Regions from separate parts of the Psychrobacillus sp. FSL K6-4046 genome, predicted to be linked through region 4. Evidence: a T-box and tRNA genes for the amino acid it is inferred to sense, from the RefSeq annotation. Region 4 holds a T-box; the other regions hold tRNA genes.
What was found. A T-box is a leader RNA that pairs with one kind of tRNA and senses whether it is charged. The one in region 4 lies ahead of MKY09_RS07405 (valine--tRNA ligase), so its partner is inferred to be a tRNA-Val.

Region 1 (5,282 bases), 1.4 Mb from region 4:
CCCATGTCCAGGATGAAGGTGAGGTAACACTTACTGGAGGTCCGAACCCACGCACGTTGAAAAGTGCGGGGATGAGGTGTGGGTAGCGGAGAAATTCCAATCGAACCTGGAGATAGCTGGTTCTCTCCGAAATAGCTTTAGGGCTAGCCTCAAACGTTAGAATCTTGGAGGTAGAGCACTGTTTGGACTAGGGGCCCATCCCGGGTTACCGAATTCAGACAAACTCCGAATGCCAATGATTTATGTTTGGGAGTCAGACTGCGAGTGATAAGATCCGTAGTCAAGAGGGAAACAGCCCAGACCACCAGCTAAGGTCCCAAAGTATTTGTTAAGTGGAAAAGGATGTGGCGTTGCTTAGACAACCAGGATGTTGGCTTAGAAGCAGCCATCATTTAAAGAGTGCGTAATAGCTCACTGGTCGAGTGACGCTGCGCCGAAAATGTATCGGGGCTAAACAAATCACCGAAGCTGTGGATTGATACCTTTGGTATCAGTGGTAGGAGAGCGTTCTAAGGGCGTTGAAGTCAGACCGGAAGGACTGGTGGAGCGCTTAGAAGTGAGAATGCCGGTATGAGTAGCGAAAGATGGGTGAGAATCCCATCCACCGTATGACTAAGGTTTCCTGAGGAAGGCTCGTCCGCTCAGGGTTAGTCGGGACCTAAGTCGAGGCCGATAGGCGTAGACGATGGACAACAGGTTGATATTCCTGTACCACCACCCCACCGTTTGAGTGATGGGGGGACGCAGTAGGATAGGGTAAGCGTGCTGTTGGTTATGCACGTCCAAGCAGTGAGGTGTGAGTGTAGGCAAATCCGCACTCTGTAACATTGAGCTGTGATGGCAAGGACGTATGTCCGGAGTTCCTGATTTCACACTGCCAAGAAAAGCCTCTAACGAGGTGGGAGGTGCCCGTACCGCAAACCGACACAGGTAGTCGAGGAGAGAATCCTAAGGTGAGCGAGAGAACTCTCGTTAAGGAACTCGGCAAAATGACCCCGTAACTTCGGGAGAAGGGGTGCTCTTTTGGGTGAATAGCCTAGAAGAGCCGCAGTGAATAGGCCCAGGCGACTGTTTAGCAAAAACACAGGTCTCTGCAAAACCGTAAGGTGAAGTATAGGGGCTGACGCCTGCCCGGTGCTGGAAGGTTAAGAGGAGTGCTTAGCGCAAGCGAAGGTGCGAATTGAAGCCCCAGTAAACGGCGGCCGTAACTATAACGGTCCTAAGGTAGCGAAATTCCTTGTCGGGTAAGTTCCGACCCGCACGAAAGGCGTAACGATCTGGGCACTGTCTCAACGAGAGACTCGGTGAAATTATAGTACCTGTGAAGATGCAGGTTACCCGCGACAGGACGGAAAGACCCCGTGGAGCTTTACTGTAGCTTGATATTGAATTTTGGTGCAACTTGTACAGGATAGGTAGGAGCCTTAGAGCCCGGAGCGCCAGCTTCGGAGGAGGCGTCGGTGGGATACTACCCTGGTTGTATTGAAATTCTAACCCATACCCGTAACCCGGGTAGGAGACAGTGTCAGGCGGGCAGTTTGACTGGGGCGGTCGCCTCCTAAAGTGTAACGGAGGCGCCCAAAGGTTCCCTCAGAATGGTTGGAAATCATTCGAAGAGTGTAAAGGCAGAAGGGAGCTTGACTGCGAGACCTACAAGTCGAGCAGGGTCGAAAGACGGGCTTAGTGATCCGGTGGTTCCGCATGGAAGGGCCATCGCTCAACGGATAAAAGCTACCCCGGGGATAACAGGCTTATCTCCCCCAAGAGTCCACATCGACGGGGAGGTTTGGCACCTCGATGTCGGCTCATCGCATCCTGGGGCTGTAGTCGGTCCCAAGGGTTGGGCTGTTCGCCCATTAAAGCGGTACGCGAGCTGGGTTCAGAACGTCGTGAGACAGTTCGGTCCCTATCCGTCGTGGGCGTAGGAAATTTGAGAGGAGCTGTCCTTAGTACGAGAGGACCGGGATGGACACACCGCTGGTGTACCAGTTGTTCTGCCAAGGGCATCGCTGGGTAGCTATGTGTGGACGGGATAAGTGCTGAAAGCATCTAAGCACGAAGCCCCCCTCAAGATGAGATTTCCCATTACGCAAGTAAGTAAGATCCCTCAAAGACGATGAGGTAGATAGGTTCGGGGTGGAAGCGTGGCGACACGTGCAGCTGACGAATACTAATCGATCGAGGACTTAACCAAATTGTTTGTTTCTAAGATGTCAGTTTATTCAGTTTTGAAAGAATAAATTTTTATTTAAAAAAAGCTTGTAATAATCTACATAGTTGATATAATAAAACTTGTCTTTCAATTATTATTCAAGTCTAGTGATGATGGCGAAGAGGTCACACCCGTTCCCATACCGAACACGGAAGTTAAGCTCTTCAGCGCCGATGGTAGTTGGGGGTCTCCCCCTGCAAGAGTAGGACGTCGCTGGGCTTGCAATAAAAAAATATTACCCAGGAGGATTAGCTCAGCTGGGAGAGCATCTGCCTTACAAGCAGAGGGTCGGCGGTTCGAGCCCGTCATCCTCCACCATAATTTTACTCCTGCCGGAGTAGCTCAACTGGTAGAGCAACTGACTTGTAATCAGTAGGTTGAGGGTTCAAGTCCTTTCTCCGGCACCATTTTCCGAGCCATTAGCTCAGTTGGTAGAGCATCTGACTTTTAATCAGAGGGTCGAAGGTTCGAGTCCTTCATGGCTCATTCACTTTTGTGAAATAAATATGCGGGTGTGGCGGAACTGGCAGACGCACTAGACTTAGGATCTAGCGCCGCAAGGCGTGGGGGTTCGACTCCCTTCACCCGCACCACTTAACTTAATAACCGAGCGGAAGTAGTTCAGTGGTAGAACACCACCTTGCCAAGGTGGGGGTCGCGAGTTCGAACCTCGTCTTCCGCTCCAAAGATTCATTGAAGTGCCGGGGTGGCGGAACTGGCAGACGCACAGGACTTAAAATCCTGCGGTAGGTGACTACCGTACCGGTTCGATTCCGGTCCTCGGCACCACTTTTATGAATAATTAGCGCCCGTAGCTCAATTGGATAGAGCGTCTGACTACGGATCAGAAGGTTGTGGGTTCGACTCCTGCCGGGCGCGCCATATAACGGGAAGTAGCTCAGCTTGGTAGAGCACTTGGTTTGGGACCAAGGGGTCGCAGGTTCGAATCCTGTCTTCCCGACCAGTTATTATTATTTCGGGGCCTTAGCTCAGCTGGGAGAGCGCCTGCCTTGCACGCAGGAGGTCAGCGGTTCGATCCCGCTAGGCTCCACCATGAACATTGAAAACTGAACATGCAAAACGTTAAGACATACAGCATCAACAAGCTTCGGCTTGATTGACGCAAAACAATTTTTGACATCATTTAATGATGATGCCAGCAAAACAAAATGAGCTTTTTAAGTTCTCTATTATGGAGAGTTTGATCCTGGCTCAGGACGAACGCTGGCGGCGTGCCTAATACATGCAAGTCGAGCGGATGATGAAGAAGCTTGCTTCTTCTGATTTAGCGGCGGACGGGTGAGTAACACGTGGGCAACCTGCCCTGTAGATTGGGATAACTCCGGGAAACCGGGGCTAATACCGAATAATCCATTACCTCACATGAGGAAATGTTAAAAGACGGTTTCGGCTGTCACTACAGGATGGGCCCGCGGCGCATTAGCTAGTTGGTGAGGTAACGGCTCACCAAGGCGACGATGCGTAGCCGACCTGAGAGGGTGATCGGCCACACTGGGACTGAGACACGGCCCAGACTCCTACGGGAGGCAGCAGTAGGGAATCTTCCACAATGGACGAAAGTCTGATGGAGCAACGCCGCGTGAGTGAAGAAGGTTTTCGGATCGTAAAACTCTGTTGTGAGGGAAGAACAAGTACGAGAGTAACTGCTCGTACCTTGACGGTACCTCATTAGAAAGCCACGGCTAACTACGTGCCAGCAGCCGCGGTAATACGTAGGTGGCAAGCGTTGTCCGGAATTATTGGGCGTAAAGCGCGCGCAGGCGGTCCTTTAAGTCTGATGTGAAAGCCCACGGCTCAACCGTGGAGGGTCATTGGAAACTGGGGGACTTGAGTACAGAAGAGGAAAGCGGAATTCCAAGTGTAGCGGTGAAATGCGTAGAGATTTGGAGGAACACCAGTGGCGAAGGCGGCTTTCTGGTCTGTAACTGACGCTGAGGCGCGAAAGCGTGGGGAGCAAACAGGATTAGATACCCTGGTAGTCCACGCCGTAAACGATGAGTGCTAAGTGTTAGGGGGTTTCCGCCCCTTAGTGCTGCAGCTAACGCATTAAGCACTCCGCCTGGGGAGTACGGTCGCAAGACTGAAACTCAAAGGAATTGACGGGGGCCCGCACAAGCGGTGGAGCATGTGGTTTAATTCGAAGCAACGCGAAGAACCTTACCAGGTCTTGACATCCCGCTGACCGGCCTAGAGATAGGCTTTTCCCTTCGGGGACAGCGGTGACAGGTGGTGCATGGTTGTCGTCAGCTCGTGTCGTGAGATGTTGGGTTAAGTCCCGCAACGAGCGCAACCCTTGATCTTAGTTGCCAGCATTCAGTTGGGCACTCTAAGGTGACTGCCGGTGATAAACCGGAGGAAGGTGGGGATGACGTCAAATCATCATGCCCCTTATGACCTGGGCTACACACGTGCTACAATGGACGGTACAGAGGGTCGCAACCCCGCGAGGGTGAGCAAATCCCATAAAACCGTTCTCAGTTCGGATTGTAGGCTGCAACTCGCCTACATGAAGCCGGAATCGCTAGTAATCGTGGATCAGCATGCCACGGTGAATACGTTCCCGGGCCTTGTACACACCGCCCGTCACACCACGAGAGTTTGTAACACCCGAAGTCGGTGGGGTAACCCTTTTGGGAGCCAGCCGCCGAAGGTGGGACAGATGATTGGGGTGAAGTCGTAACAAGGTAGCCGTATCGGAAGGTGCGGCTGGATCACCTCCTTTCTAAGGATATATTCGGAATACAGATCTTTATCTGTATCTTAACGTTTTGCAGTTCAGTTTTGAATGTTCATGTATATTAATATTTTTAATAGATATGGAAATTCAAAGAGGGCCTATAGCTCAGCTGGTTAGAGCGCACGCCTGATAAGCGTGAGGTCGATGGTTCGAGTCCATTTAGGCCCACCATACCTTTTTTTATTTCGGGGCCTTAGCTCAGCTGGGAGAGCGCCTGCCTTGCACGCAGGAGGTCAGCGGTTCGATCCCGCTAGGCTCCACCAACGAAATAATTTGTTCTTTGAAAACTGGATAAAACGACATCAAAAAAAG
Region 2 (5,282 bases), 1.7 Mb from region 4:
CGAGTGATAAGATCCGTAGTCAAGAGGGAAACAGCCCAGACCACCAGCTAAGGTCCCAAAGTATTTGTTAAGTGGAAAAGGATGTGGCGTTGCTTAGACAACCAGGATGTTGGCTTAGAAGCAGCCATCATTTAAAGAGTGCGTAATAGCTCACTGGTCGAGTGACGCTGCGCCGAAAATGTATCGGGGCTAAACAAATCACCGAAGCTGTGGATTGATACCTTTGGTATCAGTGGTAGGAGAGCGTTCTAAGGGCGTTGAAGTCAGACCGGAAGGACTGGTGGAGCGCTTAGAAGTGAGAATGCCGGTATGAGTAGCGAAAGATGGGTGAGAATCCCATCCACCGTATGACTAAGGTTTCCTGAGGAAGGCTCGTCCGCTCAGGGTTAGTCGGGACCTAAGTCGAGGCCGATAGGCGTAGACGATGGACAACAGGTTGATATTCCTGTACCACCACCCCACCGTTTGAGTGATGGGGGGACGCAGTAGGATAGGGTAAGCGTGCTGTTGGTTATGCACGTCCAAGCAGTGAGGTGTGAGTGTAGGCAAATCCGCACTCTGTAACATTGAGCTGTGATGGCAAGGACGTATGTCCGGAGTTCCTGATTTCACACTGCCAAGAAAAGCCTCTAACGAGGTGGGAGGTGCCCGTACCGCAAACCGACACAGGTAGTCGAGGAGAGAATCCTAAGGTGAGCGAGAGAACTCTCGTTAAGGAACTCGGCAAAATGACCCCGTAACTTCGGGAGAAGGGGTGCTCTTTTGGGTGAATAGCCTAGAAGAGCCGCAGTGAATAGGCCCAGGCGACTGTTTAGCAAAAACACAGGTCTCTGCAAAACCGTAAGGTGAAGTATAGGGGCTGACGCCTGCCCGGTGCTGGAAGGTTAAGAGGAGTGCTTAGCGCAAGCGAAGGTGCGAATTGAAGCCCCAGTAAACGGCGGCCGTAACTATAACGGTCCTAAGGTAGCGAAATTCCTTGTCGGGTAAGTTCCGACCCGCACGAAAGGCGTAACGATCTGGGCACTGTCTCAACGAGAGACTCGGTGAAATTATAGTACCTGTGAAGATGCAGGTTACCCGCGACAGGACGGAAAGACCCCGTGGAGCTTTACTGTAGCTTGATATTGAATTTTGGTGCAACTTGTACAGGATAGGTAGGAGCCTTAGAGCCCGGAGCGCCAGCTTCGGAGGAGGCGTCGGTGGGATACTACCCTGGTTGTATTGAAATTCTAACCCATACCCGTAACCCGGGTAGGAGACAGTGTCAGGCGGGCAGTTTGACTGGGGCGGTCGCCTCCTAAAGTGTAACGGAGGCGCCCAAAGGTTCCCTCAGAATGGTTGGAAATCATTCGAAGAGTGTAAAGGCAGAAGGGAGCTTGACTGCGAGACCTACAAGTCGAGCAGGGTCGAAAGACGGGCTTAGTGATCCGGTGGTTCCGCATGGAAGGGCCATCGCTCAACGGATAAAAGCTACCCCGGGGATAACAGGCTTATCTCCCCCAAGAGTCCACATCGACGGGGAGGTTTGGCACCTCGATGTCGGCTCATCGCATCCTGGGGCTGTAGTCGGTCCCAAGGGTTGGGCTGTTCGCCCATTAAAGCGGTACGCGAGCTGGGTTCAGAACGTCGTGAGACAGTTCGGTCCCTATCCGTCGTGGGCGTAGGAAATTTGAGAGGAGCTGTCCTTAGTACGAGAGGACCGGGATGGACACACCGCTGGTGTACCAGTTGTTCTGCCAAGGGCATCGCTGGGTAGCTATGTGTGGACGGGATAAGTGCTGAAAGCATCTAAGCACGAAGCCCCCCTCAAGATGAGATTTCCCATTACGCAAGTAAGTAAGATCCCTCAAAGACGATGAGGTAGATAGGTTCGGGGTGGAAGCGTGGCGACACGTGCAGCTGACGAATACTAATCGATCGAGGACTTAACCAAATTGTTTGTTTCTAAGATGATGTCTTTTATCCAGTTTTGAGTGAACAACTCTGAGGGTTTCAAGGCGCAAGCAGTGCTAGGAAACGAGTGAGTGAAGGAAGGAGCGTACTTACGTACGTGACTGATTGAACGAACGAAGTTGACAACGCAATGCGAAGTGTATTGAAAGCTGAAAAAGTCTAGTGATGATGGCGAAGAGGTCACACCCGTTCCCATACCGAACACGGAAGTTAAGCTCTTCAGCGCCGATGGTAGTTGGGGGTCTCCCCCTGCAAGAGTAGGACGTCGCTGGGCACTAAAGGAAGTCGTCACCGAGTAATCGGTGACGGCTTTTTTGTTTTGTTTAAAATGAAAAAAAAGCCGAAGGCACTCTCTCCCTAAGCAAGTGGGCGAGAAGCCGGAGGGGCAAAGAGTTCGAGGAAGCAAGGAAGAGAGGCTCGGAGCGTATGGCATACGCGAGAACCGAACGACTGCGGCTGACAAAGAAATCTGCCGCCCATCTGGTTTCGCAGCCGCCGATGGTAGTTGGAGGGTCGCCCCTGCAAGAGTAGGACGTCGCTGGGCAACTAAAGGAAGTCATCACCGAGTAATCGGTGGTGGCTTTTTTGTTTTATCTTTTACAGGAAAAAGCCGAAGGCGCTATCTCCCTAAGGAAGTGAGCGAGAAGCCGGAGGGGCAACGAGTTCGAGGAAGCAAGGAAGAGAGGCTCGGAGCGTATGGCATACGCGAGAACCGAACGACCGCGACTGGTATTTTTTTGTTCAGAAGGCAATCTCTCCACAGAAATTACAAAAATACTTGAGCATGTTATGAATAGGGCAAGGAAAGAGTTACGAGTAATAATTATGTGAGCCTGATCAAACAGGAGTTTAAACTCTGTGATAGCTATGATTCCTGCTCTTACCATTCTTCTAGTTTAAAAGCGCTCTCCTAGCAATAATTAAAGTAATTAATACTTCTTTTAATGAGAGTCGAATTTTATATAGAGTGCACTACCTATAAAATACTAACATTAATTACTCTATTGATTGGAGCGGCAGACGGCGACTCCAGCGGGAGGAGGGAGACAGATAAGACATCACAACCACGCGCGTTAGCGATGGGTGATGGCTTATCGCTCCCCCCGCGGAAAGCGTACGTCTAGAGCGGAAATCAACTCTACTTTAAACATAAAAAATTAATAAATATTTTACGGTTCTCTATTAATAGCTTAAATATTTTACGTATATTTCTAAATATAAATGGACAATATAATAGGGTGAGGCATCTCCTAAGAAATTAAAATATAGAGAATATCATTCAAAAAGATGACAAATTCTATATATTGGAACCTTGAATATTTCATTGGAAAAATACCTAAATTAAGCTTGAAATTTAAAGTATACTTGTTATAATTATATTTGTACTTTAAATAATAAGAACGTTCCGAAGTAGCTCAGTGGTAGAGCAATCGGCTGTTAACCGATTGGTCGTAGGTTCGAGTCCTACCTTCGGAGCCATTTTTATGCTTCCATAGCTCAGTAGGTAGAGTGCTTCCATGGTAAGGAAGAGGTCACCGGTTCAAATCCGGTTGGAAGCTTTTCTATTTTACATAAAAGTAGGGAATGTACATAAAAAAGTGCTTGTTTTGAAGTAATACTTATGCTAAACTATTAATTGTCCGGTTTTTAAAGAGGATTACTGTTTTGGAGGATTAGCTCAGCTGGGAGAGCATCTGCCTTACAAGCAGAGGGTCGGCGGTTCGAGCCCGTCATCCTCCACCAAAAAGTTTTTATAATAGCCTGGAGGGGTAGCGAAGTGGCTAAACGCGGCGGACTGTAAATCCGCTCCTTAGGGTTCGGCGGTTCGAATCCGTCCCCCTCCACCAGTTTTTGGGGTATAGCCAAGCGGTAAGGCAACGGATTTTGATTCCGTCATGCCCTGGTTCGAATCCAGGTACCCCAGCCATTTTCTATTATCTATTATGGGGCCTTAGCTCAGCTGGGAGAGCGCCTGCCTTGCACGCAGGAGGTCAGCGGTTCGATCCCGCTAGGCTCCATTTTAATTCTAATGTGTGTATACTTAACTCTTTTCATTCAATTGAAAAGAGTTTTTTTGTGTTTAAAATATATAACAAAATAACTTCGACATTCCGATATAAATAGAAAAAGAGAAGAGGTTGTGAGAGGAAATGGAAAGCTTAATCCTTGGGGACGTTACATTAAGATTATTAACGAAAAGCGATATACCGTTACTGTGGGAGCTGTATGAGCCTAGTGTATTTGAATATATGTTACATACGGTAGAAAGTGAAGAACAGCTAGGAGATTGGCTGCAGGCAGGCATTGATCAAATGCAAGGTCAACAAACCGCAATTGTTTATGTAGTGGAACATACAGATACAAAAAAAATAATGGGTACGACTAGGATTTACGGGATAGATCAAGTTAACGGTGCTTGTGAAATTGGCTCTACTTTTTACGGGAAAGCTTATCAGAGAACTCATGTAAATACGACCTGTAAGTTCTTGATGCTCCAGCATTGCTTTGAGACGCTGGGGATGATTCGTGTACAGTTTAAAACTGACGAGTTAAACTTACCGTCACAGCGAGCTATTGAAAGAATTGGGGGCATCAAGGAAGGCGTATTAAGGAACGAACGTGTGAGATCCAACGGGACCGTCAGAAACGCGGTTTTATATTCGATTGTAAATGAAGAATGGGCAGAAACAAAAAAATATCTTCAGTTATTAATGAATAAATATACATGAAAATGCTGAGTTGAGCCAACTGCCTTTAAGGAATTACAATAAGTGTATGAACTAAAGGGGGTATAAAAAAATGAATAAATTAAATCTAACAATTATAGGGGTTCCTATGGATCTTGGTCAAAATAGACGTGGGGTAGATATGGGACCAAGTGCAATTCGTTATGCAGGAGTAGTGGAACGCTTAACTGACCTTGGTCATACGGTGAAGGATGAAGGGGATATTTTAATCAGTCAGATTAGAAAAGAAGAGTCGTCTACAACCTTAAGAAATTTAGAGCAGGTGATTGAAGCTAATACAGCTCTCGCCAATAAAGTGCATTCAGTTGTAGAGGCAGGGGATTTCCCTCTTGTCCTAGGTGGAGATCATAGTATAGCGATCGGTACATTAGCAGGTCTTTCTGATCAATATGAAAATCTAGGGGTTATCTGGTACGATGCTCATGCAGACTTAAACACTGCTGAAACTTCTCCATCGGGGAATATTCACGGTATGCCATTAGCCGTAAGCATAGGCTTAGGTCACAAGGATTTAGTGAACATACGTGAATTTGCACCGAAGATTAAACCTGAGAATATAGTTATAATTGGCGCCCGTTCTGT
Region 3 (5,282 bases), 290 kb from region 4:
TCAAAAAAAGAAACAAACGCAAGATATTCAAATTGTGATCACTTACGTGATTGCAAGTGTAGTACTTTTAACTTTTAGGTTAAGTTAATAAGGGCGCACGGTGGATGCCTTGGCACTAGGAGTCGATGAAGGACGGCACTAACACCGATATGCTTCGGGGAGCTGTAAGTGAGCTTCGATCCGAAGATTTCCGAATGGGGAAACCCACTGCCCGTAATGGGGCAGTACATTTGCGTGAATACATAGCGCATCTGAGACACACCCAGGGAACTGAAACATCTAAGTACCTGGAGGAAGAGAAAGAAAATTCGATTCCCTGAGTAGCGGCGAGCGAAACGGGAAGAGCCCAAACCAAGAGGCTTGCCTCTTGGGGTTGTAGGACACTCTATACGGAGTTACAAAAGAATGAGCTAGACGAAGCGACCTGGAAAGGTCCGCAGGATAGGGTAAAAGCCCCGTAGTCAAAAGTTCATTCCCTCCAGAGTGTATCCTGAGTACGGCGGAACACGTGAAATTCCGTCGGAATCCGGGAGGACCATCTCCCAAGGCTAAATACTACCTAGTGACCGATAGTGAACCAGTACCGTGAGGGAAAGGTGAAAAGCACCCCGGAAGGGGAGTGAAATAGACCCTGAAACCGTGTGCCTACAAATAGTCAAAGCCCGTTAACGGGTGATGGCGTGCCTTTTGTAGAATGAACCGGCGAGTTACGATTACATGCGAGGTTAAGTTGAGAAGACGGAGCCGCAGCGAAAGCGAGTCTGAATAGGGCGAATGAGTATGTGGTCGTAGACCCGAAACCAGGTGATCTACCCATGTCCAGGATGAAGGTGAGGTAACACTTACTGGAGGTCCGAACCCACGCACGTTGAAAAGTGCGGGGATGAGGTGTGGGTAGCGGAGAAATTCCAATCGAACCTGGAGATAGCTGGTTCTCTCCGAAATAGCTTTAGGGCTAGCCTCAAACGTTAGAATCTTGGAGGTAGAGCACTGTTTGGACTAGGGGCCCATCCCGGGTTACCGAATTCAGACAAACTCCGAATGCCAATGATTTATGTTTGGGAGTCAGACTGCGAGTGATAAGATCCGTAGTCAAGAGGGAAACAGCCCAGACCACCAGCTAAGGTCCCAAAGTATTTGTTAAGTGGAAAAGGATGTGGCGTTGCTTAGACAACCAGGATGTTGGCTTAGAAGCAGCCATCATTTAAAGAGTGCGTAATAGCTCACTGGTCGAGTGACGCTGCGCCGAAAATGTATCGGGGCTAAACAAATCACCGAAGCTGTGGATTGATACCTTTGGTATCAGTGGTAGGAGAGCGTTCTAAGGGCGTTGAAGTCAGACCGGAAGGACTGGTGGAGCGCTTAGAAGTGAGAATGCCGGTATGAGTAGCGAAAGATGGGTGAGAATCCCATCCACCGTATGACTAAGGTTTCCTGAGGAAGGCTCGTCCGCTCAGGGTTAGTCGGGACCTAAGTCGAGGCCGATAGGCGTAGACGATGGACAACAGGTTGATATTCCTGTACCACCACCCCACCGTTTGAGTGATGGGGGGACGCAGTAGGATAGGGTAAGCGTGCTGTTGGTTATGCACGTCCAAGCAGTGAGGTGTGAGTGTAGGCAAATCCGCACTCTGTAACATTGAGCTGTGATGGCAAGGACGTATGTCCGGAGTTCCTGATTTCACACTGCCAAGAAAAGCCTCTAACGAGGTGGGAGGTGCCCGTACCGCAAACCGACACAGGTAGTCGAGGAGAGAATCCTAAGGTGAGCGAGAGAACTCTCGTTAAGGAACTCGGCAAAATGACCCCGTAACTTCGGGAGAAGGGGTGCTCTTTTGGGTGAATAGCCTAGAAGAGCCGCAGTGAATAGGCCCAGGCGACTGTTTAGCAAAAACACAGGTCTCTGCAAAACCGTAAGGTGAAGTATAGGGGCTGACGCCTGCCCGGTGCTGGAAGGTTAAGAGGAGTGCTTAGCGCAAGCGAAGGTGCGAATTGAAGCCCCAGTAAACGGCGGCCGTAACTATAACGGTCCTAAGGTAGCGAAATTCCTTGTCGGGTAAGTTCCGACCCGCACGAAAGGCGTAACGATCTGGGCACTGTCTCAACGAGAGACTCGGTGAAATTATAGTACCTGTGAAGATGCAGGTTACCCGCGACAGGACGGAAAGACCCCGTGGAGCTTTACTGTAGCTTGATATTGAATTTTGGTGCAACTTGTACAGGATAGGTAGGAGCCTTAGAGCCCGGAGCGCCAGCTTCGGAGGAGGCGTCGGTGGGATACTACCCTGGTTGTATTGAAATTCTAACCCATACCCGTAACCCGGGTAGGAGACAGTGTCAGGCGGGCAGTTTGACTGGGGCGGTCGCCTCCTAAAGTGTAACGGAGGCGCCCAAAGGTTCCCTCAGAATGGTTGGAAATCATTCGAAGAGTGTAAAGGCAGAAGGGAGCTTGACTGCGAGACCTACAAGTCGAGCAGGGTCGAAAGACGGGCTTAGTGATCCGGTGGTTCCGCATGGAAGGGCCATCGCTCAACGGATAAAAGCTACCCCGGGGATAACAGGCTTATCTCCCCCAAGAGTCCACATCGACGGGGAGGTTTGGCACCTCGATGTCGGCTCATCGCATCCTGGGGCTGTAGTCGGTCCCAAGGGTTGGGCTGTTCGCCCATTAAAGCGGTACGCGAGCTGGGTTCAGAACGTCGTGAGACAGTTCGGTCCCTATCCGTCGTGGGCGTAGGAAATTTGAGAGGAGCTGTCCTTAGTACGAGAGGACCGGGATGGACACACCGCTGGTGTACCAGTTGTTCTGCCAAGGGCATCGCTGGGTAGCTATGTGTGGACGGGATAAGTGCTGAAAGCATCTAAGCACGAAGCCCCCCTCAAGATGAGATTTCCCATTACGCAAGTAAGTAAGATCCCTCAAAGACGATGAGGTAGATAGGTTCGGGGTGGAAGCGTGGCGACACGTGCAGCTGACGAATACTAATCGATCGAGGACTTAACCAAATTGTTTGTTTCTAAGATGTCAGTTTATTCAGTTTTGAAAGAATAAATTTTTATTTAAAAAAAGCTTGTAATAATCTACATAGTTGATATAATAAAACTTGTCTTTCAATTATTATTCAAGTCTAGTGATGATGGCGAAGAGGTCACACCCGTTCCCATACCGAACACGGAAGTTAAGCTCTTCAGCGCCGATGGTAGTTGGGGGTCTCCCCCTGCAAGAGTAGGACGTCGCTGGGCTTGCAATAAAAATACATAATAACATTTTAATACCCAGGAGGATTAGCTCAGCTGGGAGAGCATCTGCCTTACAAGCAGAGGGTCGGCGGTTCGAGCCCGTCATCCTCCACCATTACTTACTCCTGCCGGAGTAGCTCAACTGGTAGAGCAACTGACTTGTAATCAGTAGGTTGAGGGTTCAAGTCCTTTCTCCGGCACCATTTTCCGAGCCATTAGCTCAGTTGGTAGAGCATCTGACTTTTAATCAGAGGGTCGAAGGTTCGAGTCCTTCATGGCTCATTCACTTTTGTGAAATAAATATGCGGGTGTGGCGGAACTGGCAGACGCACTAGACTTAGGATCTAGCGCCGCAAGGCGTGGGGGTTCGACTCCCTTCACCCGCACCATTTAATTTAATAACCGAGCGGAAGTAGTTCAGTGGTAGAACACCACCTTGCCAAGGTGGGGGTCGCGAGTTCGAACCTCGTCTTCCGCTCCAAAGATTCACTAAAGTGCCGGGGTGGCGGAACTGGCAGACGCACAGGACTTAAAATCCTGCGGTAGGTGACTACCGTACCGGTTCGATTCCGGTCCTCGGCACCACTTTTAAGTAACATTAGCGCCCGTAGCTCAATTGGATAGAGCGTCTGACTACGGATCAGAAGGTTGTGGGTTCGACTCCTGCCGGGCGCGCCAATATATATACGGGAAGTAGCTCAGCTTGGTAGAGCACTTGGTTTGGGACCAAGGGGTCGCAGGTTCGAATCCTGTCTTCCCGACCAGTTATTAATAAAAATTTGGGGCCTTAGCTCAGCTGGGAGAGCGCCTGCCTTGCACGCAGGAGGTCAGCGGTTCGATCCCGCTAGGCTCCACCAAATATAAAATTTTCTTTTAAAGTTCCTGGCGGCGTAGCTCAGCTGGCTAGAGCATTCGGTTCATACCCGAAAGGTCGTGGGTTCGACTCCCTCTGCCGCCATCTTAAGGACCTTTAGCTCAGTTGGTTAGAGCAGACGGCTCATAACCGTCCGGTCGCAGGTTCGAGTCCTGCAAGGTCCACCAACATAATTTTTCGGAGGAATACCCAAGTCTGGCTGAAGGGATCGGTCTTGAAAACCGACAGGCGGGTCATACCGCGCGGGGGTTCGAATCCCTCTTCCTCCTCCATCTTATTGTTAGTGGGAAATATACATACCAAGTAATTGAATGAAAAGTTGATTTAAATTTCAACTACTCTTATTGTCGCGGGGTGGAGCAAATCGCTTCACGAAGAAAGCGATTAACGTCGACGCAAGCGAAGCGTGGAAGACGTAAAACTCACTAAATGCGCAGTTGATTTAAATTTCAACTACTCTTATTGTCGCGGGGTGGAGCAGTTCGGTAGCTCGTCGGGCTCATAACCCGAAGGTCACAGGTTCAAATCCTGTCCCCGCAACCAAATGGTCCCGTGGTGTAGCGGTTAACATGCCTGCCTGTCACGCAGGAGATCGCCGGTTCGATCCCGGTCGGGACCGCCATTTATTATTCAATATGTTAGAGATTTAGGATAAGCAAGCAAATCGAGGAAGCAATCGAACGAAAGAAGGAGCGTACTAAAGTACGTGACTGAATGAGTGAGTGAAGCTGACAAAGAGTTGTGCTGCTTAGCGTAAATCGAAGAGGCTCAGTAGCTCAGTCGGTAGAGCAAAGGACTGAAAATCCTTGTGTCGGCGGTTCGATTCCGTCCTGAGCCACCATTTATCACGCGGGTGTAGTTTAGTGGTAAAACCTCAGCCTTCCAAGCTGATGATGAGAGTTCGATTCTCTTCACCCGCTCCAATTAATGGGCCTATAGCTCAGCTGGTTAGAGCGCACGCCTGATAAGCGTGAGGTCGATGGTTCGAGTCCATTTAGGCCCACCATTATTCCGAAGTAGCTCAGTGGTAGAGCAATCGGCTGTTAACCGATTGGTCGTAGGTTCGAGTCCTACCTTCGGAGCCATATATATGGGGAAGTACTCAAGTGGCTGAAGAGGCGCCCCTGCTAAGGGTGTAGGTCGGGCAACCGGCGCGAGGGTTCAAATC
Region 4 (5,282 bases):
TTTAAAATAGATTTTATGCCGACTACCTTCAGTGCAGATGTTTTTATTAAAGAATTTCCACGCGTAGCAGCACCGGAAGATACATGTTTGTATTTCCGAGGGAATCTTGCAAAAAATACAATTACAGAGGGTCTGGTCAATTCAGTTGATGAATGGACAGTCTATGAGACCGTGATGCTAGAAGATAATGTAGAGATGGTGAAGGAGCTTTTAACTAGTGGGAAAAGCTGCTCGGTAGTGTTCACAAGTCCTTCTTCGGTGAATGCCTTTCATCAAACGATTGGCAAGGATCTAGGCTATAATAGCTTTACCGTGTGTGCTATTGGTCATATAACGAAAAACCATTTAAAATCATTAGGTGTTACCGTGCAGGTAATGCCTAAAACCTATACTTTAACAGAGGTAGTAAATGCGCTAGCTCAATGGAAGGGATGAATGTAATGACAGACTTATATTTTCAACGTCACCGCCGTTTAAGACAATCGGCTGGTATTAGAGCAATGGTAAAAGAAACTTACTTACATAAAGAGGATTTAATCTATCCGATTTTCGTTATGGATGGAGAGAATATTAAAAATCCCGTTAACTCCATGCCGGGAGTTTTCCAATTTTCATTAGATCGTTTAGGTGAAGAAGTAGATGAGGTCGTTTCTTTAGGAATCCCATCCGTTATTTTATTTGGTTTACCTGCAACAAAGGATGCGGAGGGAACTCAAGCGTATCACGATCATGGAATAGTGCAAAAGGCAATTCGCTTGATCAAGGAGCGTCATCCAAACTTAGTTGTTATAGCTGATACTTGCCTATGTGAATTTACGGATCACGGTCATTGTGGAGTAGTAGATGAGCATGAAAGAATACTGAATGACCCATCATTAGACTTGTTAGCAAAGACAGCTGTAAGTCAGGCTCAAGCTGGAGCAGATATTATTGCACCTTCTAACATGATGGATGGATTTGTAACTGCTATTCGTCAAGGATTAGACAGAGCTGGTTTTCACGATGTACCAATTATGTCGTATGCAGTTAAATACGCATCCGCTTATTACGGTCCATTCCGTGAAGCGGCAGATGGAGCTCCTAAATTTGGAGACCGTAAAACTTATCAAATGGATTATTCTAACCGAATGGAAGCTATACGCGAAGCCACTTCTGATATCGAAGAAGGAGCAGATTTCTTAATCGTAAAACCAGCATTAGCGTATTTGGATATTATTCGTGATGTTAGAAATAGCTTCGACGCCCCTATTGTGGCATATAACGTAAGCGGAGAATATGCAATGGTGAAGGCTGCTGCCATCAATGGCTGGATAAACGAAAAAGAAACAGTTTTAGAAACGTTAACAGGAATGAAACGTGCTGGAGCAGATATCATCTTAACGTATCATGCTAAAGATGTAGCGCGTTGGTTGGAGGAGAAATAATGTCTAAATCATACAAATTATCTAAAGAAGCATATGCAGAAGCAAAGGACTTAATGCCAGGTGGCGTAAATAGTCCGGTTCGTGCGTTTAAATCGGTCGACATGGATCCGATTTTCATGGAAAGTGGAAAAGGCGCTATCTTGAAAGATATTGATGGTAATGAATACATTGATTACGTACTTTCTTGGGGACCACTTATTTTAGGTCATACGGAGCCTAATGTCGTGAAGGCAATTCAAGATGTAGCTGCAACTGGGACTAGCTTTGGAGCATCTACGTTAGTTGAAAACAAACTTGCAAAATTAGTTATGGAGCGAGTGCCATCTATTGAAATGGTCCGTATGGTTTCCTCTGGTACAGAGGCTACTATGAGTGCTTTGCGATTAGCTCGTGGTTACACTGGCCGCAACAAGATTTTAAAATTTGAAGGGTGCTACCATGGACATGGAGACAGCCTGCTTATTAAAGCCGGTTCTGGTGTTGCTACACTAGGTCTTCCAGATAGCCCAGGTGTTCCTGAGTCGATTGCTAAAAATACGATTACGGCACCTTATAATGACATTGAGAGTGTTCGCTATGTGTTTGAAAACTTTGGTGACGATTTAGCAGCAGTTATTGTGGAGCCAGTGGCAGGTAATATGGGAGTTGTACCTCCAATTGAAGGATTCCTCGAAGCATTGCGTGAATTAACAGAGAAAAATGGAACAGTTTTAATCTTTGACGAAGTAATGACTGGTTTCCGTGTAGATTATAACTGTGCACAAGGACATTTTGGTATTACTCCAGATTTGACTTGTCTAGGTAAAGTAATCGGAGGTGGCCTACCAGTAGGAGCTTTCGGTGGGAAACGCGAAATCATGGAAATGATTGCACCAGCAGGATCTGTATATCAAGCAGGTACCCTATCAGGGAATCCTCTGGCGATGACAGCAGGCTATGAGACATTATCACGCTTGAACGAGGATACGTATAAGTATTTCGTAAAGCTTGGTGACATGCTTGAAAAAGGGTTCAGAGAAGCTGCAAGCAAATACAACATTCCTCATACAGTAAATCGTGCTGGTTCTATGATCGGCTTCTTCTTCACTAATGAAAATGTAGTGAATTATGACGTAGCTAGAACAGCAGACTTAGACTTATTCGCAAAATACTATCGTCTAATGGCTGAGGAAGGAATCTATTTACCACCTTCTCAATTTGAAGGAATGTTCCTTTCCACTGCGCACACCGAGGAGCATATTGAAAAAACAATTCAAGCCTTCCATACAGTGTTTGAAAAGTTAGCTCGATAATAAATATTGAACAGACAAACGTTCTAAGCAATTAGAATGGCTTGTCTGTTTTTTTATTCTCTTTTATATTTACAAATAGCTGTAAGAAGAGGCGAAACTCCTTGAAAGAAAGCGAAGACTGGGGGTAAAACTTTTGAAAAGCTGGCATATTCGTATGGTATTTTTCATATTTTCTTACGTTGAAACATAATTTGTCCTATATGAAGGAGGATGAAAAATGGAAGTTAAAAGTTGGGAAGTTAAGGAACAGTTCTGTTTTCCGCAAAGCTTTGGAGTGCCTAAGGAAGTAAAGACAATTAATGTAACCCCTCAGTATTTTCATGAGGAAATGGACAACATGGTGCATATCAACGGTATTTATCATATTACTTGTCACGTGGAGTTTGAGGAAGGTGAAGTGGAGCATCACGCAACAAGTGAATTTACGGAAATCGAAGACCTAGATTTAAACGGTGAGCTTGGTTATTTTGAATATGCGGTACCGATGAGTGTAGAGATTAGTAAAGATAGAATACAAGCCGAAACGTTACCGACAGTAAGTATAGAAACTATAAATTGCAAGGCAGAGTCAGATGGTATTGAAATCGTATGGCTAGTCAATTGTGAATATGAAACGCATCGTCCTAAAACGGAGGAAGTAGTAGCAGAAGTAAGACAAGAAATGATTGAAGAAGTAGAAGAAACCCTAGTATTAGAGTCTAGTAGCCATAGAGAGGCCTTTGTAAGTAATGAACAGCAGTCCCCACGTACGGTACAGGAACCAGTTCAGGAGCAGACTAATGTGACGATTAAAAATAGAGAAGTGGAAAGCCCGGCTGAGGATGATTCTGAGCTACAGTTTATATTTAATTTGGAGGATGGTTATACCAAGCTTTCCTTTCCATCAAATAATGTCCTTAAATAATAGAAAACCAAGAAATGCTAGAAATACTAGCAAGAGAAAATCCCATGTTGTTGGAACAATTAAAACACGAACAAGTTGAAAGCAACCGATTGGTATAATGATTCCTTTCACGTAAAAACGAGTTCTTCGTAACCAGTCGGGCAGTAAATAGGGGTTGTATCCTCTTTTCATAGTGTTTTCCTCCTTTCACAAGACTATGCTTGACGGCATATAATAATATCCTATACAATAAAAACAACTATATATGGATGCTATGAATGGGAAGAGTAAAATGACACGGTTATCTAAAGAAAGGAAACAATTTGCTGAAATGTTTCCGTTAGCCACCATTTGAAGGTAGCCCAAGAGCAGCTTTTGTGAACTAACAGTAGCAATTGCCGGTTTGAAGCCGTTATCTAATTGAGAGCGTGATGTGTTATATTGCATCTGCGAATAAAGGTGGTACCGCGAACAAACTCCTTCGTCCTTTAGTGATGATAGGAGTTTTTTTATATTCTTTTTTAAGGAGGAAACGATATGACAAATGAGACAACGATGTCAACCAAGTATGATCCGCAGTCAATCGAAAAAGGCCGCTATGAATGGTGGTTAAAAGGTAAATATTTTGAGGCGCATCCAGAAAGTGAAAAGGAACCATATACCATTGTGATTCCACCGCCTAACGTAACAGGGAAGCTACATTTAGGTCACGCCTGGGATACAACTCTTCAAGACATTATTATTCGCATGAAGCGTATGCAAGGATATGACGCTCTATGGCTACCAGGAATGGACCATGCAGGTATCGCTACACAAGCAAAGGTAGAAGAAAAATTACGTGCTGACAATATTTCGAGATATGACCTAGGTCGTGAAAAATTTGTGGAAGAAACTTGGAAATGGAAAGATGAATATGCAGGACATATTCGCAAGCAATGGTCAAAACTAGGTCTAGGCTTAGACTATTCTCGTGAACGCTTCACTTTAGATGAGGGTCTTTCCAATGCAGTAAAGGAAGTATTTGTTAAGCTTTATAACAAAGGCTTGATTTACCGCGGGGAATACATTATCAACTGGGATCCTGCTACAAAAACAGCACTTTCTGATATCGAAGTAATTCATAAAGATATACAGGGTGCATTCTATCATATGCATTACCCACTTGCAGATGGTACTGGTTCAATCGATGTTGCAACAACTCGACCAGAAACAATGCTAGGGGATACAGCGGTTGCAGTACATCCTGAAGATGAGCGCTACAAACACTTAATCGGAAAAACGGTGAAATTACCAATCGTTGGCCGTGAAGTTCCAATCGTAGCAGATGATTACGTAGATATGGAGTTTGGTAGTGGCGCGGTTAAGATTACTCCTGCACATGACCCAAATGATTTTGAAATAGGTAATCGTCATAACCTAGAGCGTATTTTAGTTATGCATGAAGATGGTTCAATGAACAAGAATGCAGCTAAATATGAAGGAATGGATCGCTTTGAATGCCGTAAACAAATCGTAAAAGATCTTCAAGATGCAGGTGTTTTATTTAAAATTGAAGAGCATGCACACTCTGTAGGCCACTCTGAGCGAAGCGGAGCAGTAGTTGAGCCTTACCTTTCTACTCAGTGGTTTGTAAAAATGCAGCCACTTGCAGAAGAAGCGATTAAGTTGCAAGAATCAGAGGGT

Region 1: it encodes a tRNA-Val, which carries the amino acid that the T-box ahead of MKY09_RS07405 (valine--tRNA ligase) is inferred to sense. The anticodon was not compared.
Region 2: it encodes a tRNA-Val, which carries the amino acid that the T-box ahead of MKY09_RS07405 (valine--tRNA ligase) is inferred to sense. The anticodon was not compared.
Region 3: it encodes a tRNA-Val, which carries the amino acid that the T-box ahead of MKY09_RS07405 (valine--tRNA ligase) is inferred to sense. The anticodon was not compared.

What each region holds. Positions count from the first base shown of each region.
Region 1 covers NZ_CP152020.1:96,552-101,833, forward strand. Annotated here, with positions in the region: rRNA gene MKY09_RS00470 (23S ribosomal RNA) at 1-2,194, shown strand, start outside; rRNA gene rrf (5S ribosomal RNA) at 2,316-2,431, shown strand; tRNA gene MKY09_RS00480 (tRNA-Val) at 2,455-2,530, shown strand; tRNA gene MKY09_RS00485 (tRNA-Thr) at 2,544-2,619, shown strand; tRNA gene MKY09_RS00490 (tRNA-Lys) at 2,626-2,698, shown strand; tRNA gene MKY09_RS00495 (tRNA-Leu) at 2,721-2,805, shown strand; tRNA gene MKY09_RS00500 (tRNA-Gly) at 2,823-2,897, shown strand; tRNA gene MKY09_RS00505 (tRNA-Leu) at 2,913-3,001, shown strand; tRNA gene MKY09_RS00510 (tRNA-Arg) at 3,018-3,094, shown strand; tRNA gene MKY09_RS00515 (tRNA-Pro) at 3,100-3,176, shown strand; tRNA gene MKY09_RS00520 (tRNA-Ala) at 3,191-3,266, shown strand; rRNA gene MKY09_RS00525 (16S ribosomal RNA) at 3,402-4,955, shown strand; tRNA gene MKY09_RS00530 (tRNA-Ile) at 5,065-5,141, shown strand; tRNA gene MKY09_RS00535 (tRNA-Ala) at 5,158-5,233, shown strand.
Region 2 covers NZ_CP152020.1:3,688,854-3,694,135, reverse strand. Annotated here, with positions in the region: rRNA gene MKY09_RS18200 (23S ribosomal RNA) at 1-1,933, shown strand, start outside; rRNA gene rrf (5S ribosomal RNA) at 2,112-2,227, shown strand; tRNA gene MKY09_RS18190 (tRNA-Asn) at 3,358-3,432, shown strand; tRNA gene MKY09_RS18185 (tRNA-Thr) at 3,440-3,512, shown strand; tRNA gene MKY09_RS18180 (tRNA-Val) at 3,621-3,696, shown strand; tRNA gene MKY09_RS18175 (tRNA-Tyr) at 3,717-3,800, shown strand; tRNA gene MKY09_RS18170 (tRNA-Gln) at 3,806-3,880, shown strand; tRNA gene MKY09_RS18165 (tRNA-Ala) at 3,899-3,971, shown strand; gene MKY09_RS18160 (GNAT family protein) at 4,104-4,682, shown strand; gene rocF (arginase) at 4,753-5,282, shown strand, end outside.
Region 3 covers NZ_CP152020.1:1,229,980-1,235,261, forward strand. Annotated here, with positions in the region: rRNA gene MKY09_RS05945 (23S ribosomal RNA) at 78-3,006, shown strand; rRNA gene rrf (5S ribosomal RNA) at 3,128-3,243, shown strand; tRNA gene MKY09_RS05955 (tRNA-Val) at 3,280-3,355, shown strand; tRNA gene MKY09_RS05960 (tRNA-Thr) at 3,368-3,443, shown strand; tRNA gene MKY09_RS05965 (tRNA-Lys) at 3,450-3,522, shown strand; tRNA gene MKY09_RS05970 (tRNA-Leu) at 3,545-3,629, shown strand; tRNA gene MKY09_RS05975 (tRNA-Gly) at 3,647-3,721, shown strand; tRNA gene MKY09_RS05980 (tRNA-Leu) at 3,737-3,825, shown strand; tRNA gene MKY09_RS05985 (tRNA-Arg) at 3,842-3,918, shown strand; tRNA gene MKY09_RS05990 (tRNA-Pro) at 3,928-4,004, shown strand; tRNA gene MKY09_RS05995 (tRNA-Ala) at 4,022-4,097, shown strand; tRNA gene MKY09_RS06000 (tRNA-Met) at 4,125-4,198, shown strand; tRNA gene MKY09_RS06005 (tRNA-Ile) at 4,205-4,281, shown strand; tRNA gene MKY09_RS06010 (tRNA-Ser) at 4,294-4,386, shown strand; tRNA gene MKY09_RS06015 (tRNA-Met) at 4,581-4,657, shown strand; tRNA gene MKY09_RS06020 (tRNA-Asp) at 4,661-4,736, shown strand; tRNA gene MKY09_RS06025 (tRNA-Phe) at 4,880-4,955, shown strand; tRNA gene MKY09_RS06030 (tRNA-Gly) at 4,964-5,037, shown strand; tRNA gene MKY09_RS06035 (tRNA-Ile) at 5,044-5,120, shown strand; tRNA gene MKY09_RS06040 (tRNA-Asn) at 5,125-5,199, shown strand; tRNA gene MKY09_RS06045 (tRNA-Ser) at 5,207-5,282, shown strand, end outside.
Region 4 covers NZ_CP152020.1:1,516,820-1,522,101, forward strand. Annotated here, with positions in the region: gene MKY09_RS07380 (uroporphyrinogen-III synthase) at 1-435, shown strand, start outside; gene hemB (porphobilinogen synthase) at 441-1,424, shown strand; gene hemL (glutamate-1-semialdehyde 2,1-aminomutase) at 1,424-2,716, shown strand; gene MKY09_RS07395 (hypothetical protein) at 2,934-3,620, shown strand; gene MKY09_RS07400 (hypothetical protein) at 3,600-3,791, opposite strand; T-box leader at 3,865-4,091, shown strand; gene MKY09_RS07405 (valine--tRNA ligase) at 4,137-5,282, shown strand, end outside.